One region of the Desulfuromonas carbonis genome, then DNA from elsewhere that is predicted to be linked to it. Evidence: riboswitches for the same ligand, from Rfam matches in the RefSeq annotation. Region 1 holds a riboswitch; the other holds the start of a gene.
What was found. Region 1 has a riboswitch for thiamine pyrophosphate ahead of thiF (sulfur carrier protein ThiS adenylyltransferase ThiF). Riboswitches for the same ligand answer to the same signal wherever they lie in the genome.

Region 1 (4,740 bases):
TCGAGGCCGAGGACATCGGCGCCGGCTTCCTTGACCAGCTCGAGCATGGTGCCGCCGTTCTTGACGAAGTAGATCACCGGGATCCCCTTGCGGTCGAGGCCGTCGATCAGCTCCTTGACGTAGGGGAGGATGTAGCGCTCGAAGTCGTGGGGGGCGAGGAGCCCGCCCCAGGTGTCGAAGATCTGGATCGCCTGGGCGCCGGCGGCGATCTGCATGTTGAGGTAGCGCCGGTCCATCTCGGTGATCTTTTTCATCAGGGCGTCGTAAAGGGGGAAGTCGGCGTACATCATCTGCTTCAGTGCCGCGAAGTCCTTGCTCCCCTTCCCTTCGACCATGTAGCAGGCAAGTGTGAAAGGGGCGCCGCCAAAACCGATGAGCGGCACCCGCCCTTCGAAGGCTTTACGCAGGCGCTGGATGATCGCCGGCACGTAGGGCACGGCCTGGGCCATATCCTCCGGCACGATGAGCGCGTCGACATCGGCGGCGGTACGGACCGGTTTTTCGAAGACCGGACCGGGCACAAAATCGAGGGCCATCCCCATCGGCTCGATGGGGGTGAGGATGTCGGAGAAGAGGATCGCGGCGTCGACGCCCAGGATATCGATCGGCTGGATCGTCACCTCGGCGGCGCGCTCGGGGTCCTTGCAGAGGTCGAGAAAGGTGCCGCCCCCCTTGGCGCGGACATCCTTGTAGCACTGCAGGTAGCGGCCGGCCTGGCGCATCAGCCAGACGGGGACATAATCGGTCGGCTGGCCCCAGCAGGCCTTGAGAAAGGTGTATTCGGTGGACATCGGTTTATTGCCTCCTGAAAAAATAGCGATGAGCAACGAGCGATGAGCAACGGGAAAGGCATCCTTCTCATTGCTCATCGCTCATCGCCGGGAACTTCACTTGGGCGCGTTTTCCGCGGCTTCTTTCTCCATCCGCTTGCGGGTGCGGTTGGGGATGTAGTTGCAGAAGGGCTCTTCTGCCATGTAGTCACCATGGACGGCGTCGGCGCGGGCGCGGCAGCCGCCGCAGGCGTTGATGAACTCGCACTCGCCGCATTTCCCCTTGTACTTCTTGAAGTCGCGCAGGTCGTTGAAGACCCTGGAATTGAACCAGAGATCCTTGAAGGAGATCTGCTTGACGTTGCCGACCGAGGAATGGAAGTAGGAGCAGGGCTTGAGGTTGCCGAAGCAGTCGATCAGGCAGATCGTCTGGGCGGCGATGCACCCCTTGCCGCCGCCGGTGGAGAAAGTGAGGCTGCGGCGCTTGAAGTCGACCCCCTCGGCCTTGGCCATCTGCGGCACGATGCGGTAATAGTGGGGGGCGCAGGTCGGGCGCATCAGGATGTCCTCCTCCCCCTTCTCCTGCTCGTAGTGCCAGGCGAGAATCTCCTCGTAGTCGTCGGCGCTGATCAGTTCGTTCATGATCTCCTCGCCGCGCCCGGTAGGGACGATCATGAACATGTACCAGGCAGTGGCGCCGAGTCCCTTGGCGACCTTGAAGGTGGCGGCGATATCGGCCTGGTTGCGTTTGGTGAAGGAGGAGTTGACCAAAAACTTGATGCCGTTGCGCTTGAGGGTTTCGGCGCCGCGCACCACCCCTTCGAAGGCCCCGGGGCAGGAGCGGAAGTCGTCGTGGATGGCAGCGGTGGAGCCGTCGAGGGAGAGGGAGACCATCTTGATATCGGCCTCCTTCATCTTGGCGCAGACTTCGTCGGTGATCAAGGTGCCGTTGGTCGCCATGCACATGCGCAGCCCCTTCGACGTCCCGTACCTGGCGATGTCGAAGATGTCGGGGCGCAGCAGCGGTTCGCCGCCGGAGAGGACCATCACCGGCGTGCTGACCTCGCAGATGTCGTCGATCAGTTTGAAGGCTTCCTCGGTATTGAAATCGCCGATGGCGGCATCCATGTCGGAGGAACAGCGGCAGTGAACACAGTTGAGGTTACAGCGCTGGGTCGATTCCCAGGCGATCCATTTGGGGATGAACTCGGGATTGGGTGCGGTCATCATGACTCCTTTGTCGAAACGCCCTGCCCTATCCGGCAAAGCTCGCTAATCCTACACCAAACCGCCGCGAAAAAACAAGGCTTCCGGGCGCCGACCGAAGACAAAGCCGTTGACAAGCGACGGCCGCGGCTGGTAGGTTCAGCATACAATTCGACAGCAGCCCTAGGGGAGTGATTTTCTTTCACTGAGAGTCCGCGCGAGCGGACGACCCTTCGAACCTGATCCGGGTCATTCCGGCGTAGGAAAGCGGCGCACCATCCGGACGCATTGTTCCGCAGGGGCCGCTTTTCGCGGCCCTTGGTATTTTCGGACATGCGCATCTTTGTCAACGAACAATCCCACGACATCCCCGCCGGCACCACCGTCGCCGCGCTGTGCCAGCAATTCAAACCCGACGCCGACCTGGTGATCCGCAACGGCTTCCCCCTGGAGGGGGACCAGCCCCTGGCGGAGGACGACCGCCTGGTGCTGATCCGCCGCGGCGAAATCCCCGCCGCCGAGGAACTCGAAACCCTGCTCGTCGCCCGCCACACCCCGGGAGTCCATGCCCGGCTGAAGAAGGCCCATGTCGGCATCGCCGGCGTCGGCGGTCTCGGCTCGAGCATTGCCGTCGCCCTCGCCCGCTGCGGCATCGGCCGGCTGACCATCGCCGACTTCGACCTGGTCGAACCTTCCAATCTCAACCGGCAGCAATACTTCATCGACCAGCTCGGCCTGCCCAAGGTGGTGGCGCTGCGGGACAACCTGGCGCGGATCAACCCGTATGTGCAGGTCGCCACCCATCACCTCCGACTGACGACCGACAACATCCCGACCCTCTTCGCCGGCGTCGATGTCATGGTCGAGGCCTTCGACCGTGCCGAGCAAAAGGCGATGCTGGTCGAAACCTTCCTCGGCAAGGTCGCCGACAAGCCGCTGGTCGCCGCCTCGGGGATGGCCGGCTTTGGCCCCGCCAACACGATCGTCAGCCGGCAGGTCGGGGGCCGCCTGACCCTGGTCGGCGACGGCACCAGCGCCGCCGCTCCCGGCCAGGGGCTGATGGCGCCGCGGGTTGGGATCGCCGCCCACCACCAGGCCAACGCCGTACTGCGCCTGCTGCTCGGCGCAGACCCGGTTTAGGAGAGAATCCATGCAGATCATCGCCAACGGCAAGCCCGTCGACATCCCCGCCGGCAGCAGCGTTGCTTCGCTCCTCGCCGCCCTCGGCCTCGACCCCGCCCGGGTCGCGGTGGAGCGCAACCGCGCCATTGTTCCCCGGGCCGCCTTCGCTGCCACCTTGCTGGCGGAGGGAGACCAGGTCGAGATCGTCCAGTTTGTCGGCGGCGGATAAGGATCCGGGACGAGGAACGCAGGACGGGAACGATCCCGTCCTTGCCTGTCCGCGTCCCTCCTCCCACGTCCCGAACAAAAGCAACCAAGCCTTAACCAAGGATTCGATCATGGACAAACTCATTATCGCCGGCCGCGAATTCACCTCCCGCCTCCTCGTCGGCACCGGCAAGTTCGCCTCCAGCGCCCTGATGGTCGCGGCGATGGAGCAGTCCGGCTGCGAGATCGTCACCGTGGCGTTGCGCCGGATCGACATCGACAACCCGGCCGACGACATGCTTGCCCATATCGACCCGGCCCGCTATCTGCTCCTCCCCAACACCAGCGGCGCCCGCGACGCCGAGGAGGCGATCCGCCTGGCGCGGCTCGCCCGCGCGGCCGGCTGCGAACCCTGGGTCAAGCTGGAGGTGACCCCCGACCCCTACTATCTCCTCCCCGACCCGATCGAGACCATCAAGGCGGCGGAGGTCCTGGTCAAGGAAGGATTCATCGTTCTTCCCTACATCAATGCCGACCCGGTGCTGGCCAAGCACCTGCAGGAAGCTGGTACCGCCACGGTAATGCCGCTGGGGGCCCCCATCGGCACCAACCGCGGGGTGCGCACCCGCGAGCAGATCGCCATCATCATCGAGCAGGCGATCGTTCCGGTCATCGTCGATGCCGGCCTCGGTGCCCCCTCCCACGCCGCCGAGGCGATGGAGATGGGGGCCGACGCGGTGCTGGTCAATACCGCCCTCGCCGTCGCCCGCGCCCCCGGCGCCATGGGTGCCGCCTTCAAAAAGGGAGTCGAGGCCGGCCGCGAAGCGTTCCTGGCCGGGCTCGGCGAGCAGCGCACCCGGGCCGAGGCGAGCAGCCCCCTGACCGGTTTTCTGCGGGATTAGCAAGAGCTTTTTATAGGTCCCATACGACTTATGGGACCCATAGGATCTATAACGACCATGAGTTTTCTCGACATTATCCAGCGTTACACCCCCGAACAGGTCGAGTCCGACATCGCGGCCAAGACTTCCACCGACGTCGAGCGGGCCCTGGCAGCCGAACGGCTGACCGAGTCCGACTACATGGCGCTCCTCTCGCCGGCCGCCGAGGACTACCTGGAGCCGCTGGCGCAGAAGGCGCACCGCATCACCCGGCGCCGCTTCGGCAACACCATCCTCCTCTACGCCCCGATCTATCTCTCCAACGAGTGCCACAACGGCTGCCGCTACTGCGGCTTTGCCGCCCAGAACCGGGTCGCCCGCAACACCCTTAATCTCGATGAAATCGAGGCGGAGGCCCGGGTCCTCGCCGACCAGGGGTTCCGCCACGTCCTGCTCTTGACCGGGGAAGCCCCCCAGGCCGCGGATGTCGGCTATCTCGAGGCTGCCGTGCGCCGGGTCCGCCCCCTCTTCGCCTCCATCGGCCTCGAAGTCTT
Region 2 (4,740 bases), 1.9 Mb from region 1:
TGGGGGGGACGGTAGGGAGGAAACAGGACTGCATCGACCGGCAGGCGCTGGAGCAGGAGACTGACGGCCGGATTGGCGGCGGCCGCCGCCGCGGCGATCGCGCCGGGCGAACAGCCGGCCTGGCGGCAGAGGAGGGTGGTCAGCCCGTTGATGGCGGCGACCAGGGTCTGCTGCAGGGGGAGCGCGGCTCCGCCCCGGGCGGCGGCGAGGCGGCGGATCACATCCCGCCCCTGCGCGACCTGGGGGTTGGGCGCCCGCGTTTCGGCACAGATCCGCCCCGCGCCATCGAGCAGACGGGCACCGAGGGTCGTGGTACCAAGGTCAAAGGCGATGCGGAGATCGGATATGTTCATAGCCGTGGATTCCGGGGCGCGGAGATCAGGCCGGGCCCGGTTCCGGGTTGAGATAGACGCGCGGCACCCGCTGACTGATCAGGCAGAAGACTTCGTAGCTGATGGTGCCGATGCGCCCGGCCCATTCCTCGGCGGTGACCTCTTCGGAGCCGTCCCGACCGAGGAGCGTCACCCGGTCGCCGACCGCTACGGCGGGAACATCGGTGACATCGACCATCGTCCAGTCCATGCAGACGGTACCGGCCACCGGCGCCCGGTGCCCCCGGACCAGGACCTCGCCGCAGCCGGACAAGCGCCGGGCATAGCCGTCGGCGTAGCCGACCGGCAGGGCGGCGATCAGGGTCGGCCGACTCGCCACAAAGCGGTGGCCATAGGAGACCCCCGCGCCCGGGGGGACCGCCGTGAGCTGCGCAATGGTGGTGTAAAGGCGCATTACCGGGCGCAGGTCGATCTCTCCCGCCAGGTAGTCGGCCGGCAGGCCGCCATAAAGGGCAATCCCCGGGCGCACCAGGTTGCAGTCGGGCAAAGCCGGGCCATAGAGTCCGGCGCTGTTGCTGAGATGGACGAGAGCGGGAGCGAAACCGGCGGCGCGAACCGTCCCCAGCATCGCGCGGAACCGTTCCGCCTGGGTCTGGGTAATAGGGTGATCGGCCTGGTCGGCGAGGGCGAAATGGGAGATCAGCCCCGCCATCTCCAACCCGGGGAGGTCGGCGAGCCGGGGGAGGACTGCGGGGAGGTCGGCGGGGACGAAACCGAGGCGCCCCATCCCCGAATCGACCTTGAGGTGATAGCGGCAGCTACGCCCGGCGGCCATGGCGGCCGCGCTCAGGCGCCGGGCCGCGGGCAGATCGAAAATCACCGGGGTGAGATTCTGGTCCAACAGCAGCGCTTCTTCACCCGGCGCGGCGCCCCCCAGCACCAGGATCGGCCGCTGAATCCCCCCCTGGCGCAGGGCGGTCCCCTCCGCCACCATCGCGACGCCAAAATAGTCGGCGCCGCAGGCCTGCAAGGTCCGGGCGACCGGCAGGGCGCCATGGCCGTAGGCGTCGGCCTTGACCACCGCCAGCAGCTGGCGGCCGGCCCCGGCCTGGCGACGAAGCAGGCGGAAGTTATGGCGCAGGGCGTCAAGATCGATTTCGGCGAAGGTAGGTCGTAGGGGCATCGGGCGCGGCCTTTACAGAGGGGAAAGAGGATTTTTAACATGGGGTCAGGACGGCTGTAAAGAGAAACCGGGCGCGGACGGGCGCTTGGGGTTGACAGCCTTTGGCGAATCCGCTAGTCTTGGCAAACTTTATTTGAGGAGTGTGCCATGTGCCTGGATCACGGTAGTTTTTTGCTTGTTCAGGGTGACAAAGAGACCCCCCTGGAGCATGTCGCCACCCTGCTCCCCGGCACCGGCAATCTGCGCCTGGTCGATGTTTACGGCAAGATGCGGGAAATCGCGGGGACCATCGAGGAGATCGATCTGCTCAACCGGCGCATCGTTCTTGCCTGAAATAGGCCGCAGGACCACATAGCCAGACCGCTAGGGGAGTAGTTGCTACTGAGAGTTCCGCCGACCATCGCGGAACGACCCTTTGAACCTGATCCGGGTCATTCCGGCGTAGGGAAGCGGCGCGTTGCCAGGATTCAAATCCGACGCCGCACGCCGTAACAGAGGCTGCGGCGTTTTCTATTGGGAGCAGCGCCGGCAAATACACATAGAATTCCGACACGAAAGGCCCGCGATGATCGGCGGACTCTACCTGGTCACAGATGAAAACCACGACGGGCGTCTCCTGGAGCGGGTCTTCGCGGCCCTCAAGGGGGGCACTGCCATGGTCCAGTATCGCTGCAAGGCCGGCAATGCCGACCTCGAGGCGGCGCGGGCCATAGCCGCCGCCTGCCGCGACTTCAAGGTCCCCTTCCTGGTCAATGATTCGGTGGAACTGGCGCTGGCCTGTGATGCCGACGGCGTTCACCTCGGCCAGGGGGACCAACCGGCGGTCGAAGCGCGCCGCCTGCTTGGCCCCGGGAAGCTGCTCGGCGTTTCCGCCCACACCGTCGAGCAGGCGCTGAAAGCGGAAATGCAGGGGGCCGACTATCTCGGCGTCGGCACCATCTTCCCGACGCAAAGCAAGGACGACGCCCACCCGGCCGGCCTGGCGGTCCTCAAAAAGATCCGCATGGCGGTGAAGATTCCGCTGATCGCCATCGGCGGCATCGCGGCCAGCAACTGCGCCGAGGTGATCGCCGCCGGAGCCGACGGCGTCGCGGTGATCTCCGCCGTCATGGGCGACCCCCGACCGGGGCTCGCGGCACGGGAGATTGCCCTGCAGTTCAACGCCAACGCCCCCCTCCCCCGCGGCCGGGTGCTGACCATCGCCGGCTCCGACTCGGGGGGCGGCGCCGGCATCCAGGCCGACCTCAAGACGATCACCCTGCTCGGCGCTTACGGCATGAGCGCCCTGACCGCGCTGACCGCCCAGAACACCCGGGGGGTGCGCGGCGTCCACCCCTGCCCCCATGCTTTTGTCGCCGACCAGATCGAAATGGTCCTGTCCGATATCGGCGCCGATACCATCAAGACCGGCATGCTCTTTTCTGCCGACATCGTCGCCCTCGTCGCCGAAGCGATCGAGCGCCATACGCTGCTGGCCGTCGTCGACCCGGTGATGATCGCCAAAGGGGGCGCCCCCCTGCTGCAGCAGGATGCGGTCGAGGTACTGCGCCAGGTGCTGCTCCCCCAGACCTACCTGCTGACCCCGAATCTTCCGGAGGCGGAGGCCCTCTCCGGCGTCTCGGTGGAAAGCGAAGCCGACATGGAACGGGCCCTTTTCAAACTGCGGGAGATGGGCCCTCGCAACGTCCTGCTCAAGGGGGGGCATCTCGATGGCGAAGCCGTCGACCTGCTCCTCGCCGGCGACACCCTTCACCGCTTCCCCGCCGCGCGCATCGCGACCCGCAACACCCATGGCACCGGCTGCACCTACTCGGCCGCCATCGCCACCTTCCTCGCCCAGGGTCTTCCGCTGGTGGCGGCCGTGGGCCGTGCCAAGCTCTTCATCAATGAAGCGATCCGCACGAGCACATCCCTGGGGAGCGGCCACGGCCCGGTCAACCACTGGCAGGCAGCGAAGAACCTTTCCTAAGTCCTATACGTCCCATGGGACCTGTTGCACCCCTGGGACCCATAAACACCACCGAGGAAATAAGACATGACGACACTCGAAGCGGCCCGTCAGGGCATGATCACCGACCTGATGCGCCAGGCTGCGACCGTTGAAGGGATCGACGCCGAACTGCTGCGCAGCCGCATCGCCGAAGGGACCGCCATTATCTGTCACAACCGGAGCCGCAAGAACGGCATTCCGCTGGCGGTCGGCAAGGGGCTGCGCACCAAGATCAACGCCAACATCGGCACCAGCAAGGACGACACCAGTATCGACAAGGAGCTGGAAAAGGCCCGGGTGGCGGTGGCGGCGGGCGCCGATGCGATCATGGACCTCTCCACCGGCGGCCCCATCGACGAGATCCGTGCGGCGATCATCGGGCAGACCGAGGTCTGCATCGGCAGCGTGCCCCTCTACCAGGCGGCGGTCGATACCGTGGTCCGCAAAAAGAAGGCGATGGTCGACATGACCGTCGACGAGATCTTCGCCGGAGTGAAGAAGCACCTCGACGACGGCGTCGACTTCATCACCGTCCACTGCGGGGTGACCCGCGCCACCGTCGAGCGCATGGATCGCGAGGGACGGATCATGGAGGTGGTCTCCCGCGGCGGCTCCTTCACCATCGAGTGGATGACCCACAACGACGCCGAAAACCCCCTCTATGAGCACTACGACCGCCTGCTGGAGCTGGTCAAGCCCTACGATGCGGTCCTCTCCCTCGGCGACGGGTTCCGCCCGGGGTGCCTGGCCGACGCCACCGACCGCGCCCAGATCCACGAACTGATCGTCCTCGGCGAGCTGACCCAGCGTGCCTGGGCGGCCGGCGTCCAGGTGATGATCGAGGGCCCCGGCCACGTTCCCCTCGACCAGATCGCAACCAACATCCAGTTGCAGAAACGCCTCTGCCACGGCGCCCCCTTCTACGTCCTCGGCCCGCTGGTCACCGATATCGCCCCCGGCTACGACCACATCACCTGCGCTATCGGCGGCACCGTCGCTGCGGCGGCCGGCGCCGATTTCCTCTGCTACGTCACCGCCAGCGAGCACCTGCGCCTGCCGACGGTGGAGGATGTCCACGAGGGGGTGATGGCGAGCCGCATCGCCGCCCATGCCGGCGACATCGTCAAGGGAGTGAAAGGAGCGCTGGAAAAGGACATCGCCATGGCCAGGTGCCGCAAGAACCTCGACTGGGAGGGGCAGTTCGCCCTCGCCCTCGATCCGGCCAAGGCGCGGCG

Region 2: linked by a shared signal. The riboswitch ahead of thiD (bifunctional hydroxymethylpyrimidine kinase/phosphomethylpyrimidine kinase) and the one ahead of thiF (sulfur carrier protein ThiS adenylyltransferase ThiF) in region 1 are both predicted to bind thiamine pyrophosphate.

The regions. Positions count from the first base shown of each region.
Region 1 is NZ_BAAHXR010000003.1:2,111,659-2,116,398, reverse strand. Features, by position in the region: gene hemE (uroporphyrinogen decarboxylase) at 1-791, opposite strand, end outside; gene ACYQ8E_RS16505 (radical SAM/SPASM domain-containing protein) at 888-1,997, opposite strand; TPP riboswitch at 2,152-2,259, shown strand; gene thiF (sulfur carrier protein ThiS adenylyltransferase ThiF) at 2,310-3,116, shown strand; gene thiS (sulfur carrier protein ThiS) at 3,127-3,327, shown strand; gene ACYQ8E_RS16490 (thiazole synthase) at 3,437-4,207, shown strand; gene thiH (2-iminoacetate synthase ThiH) at 4,265-4,740, shown strand, end outside.
Region 2 is NZ_BAAHXR010000003.1:224,428-229,167, forward strand. Features, by position in the region: gene ACYQ8E_RS08015 (ASKHA domain-containing protein) at 1-353, opposite strand, end outside; gene alr (alanine racemase) at 379-1,515, opposite strand; gene ACYQ8E_RS08025 (CooT family nickel-binding protein) at 1,663-1,848, shown strand; TPP riboswitch at 1,871-1,980, shown strand; gene thiD (bifunctional hydroxymethylpyrimidine kinase/phosphomethylpyrimidine kinase) at 2,081-3,484, shown strand; gene thiC (phosphomethylpyrimidine synthase ThiC) at 3,551-4,740, shown strand, end outside.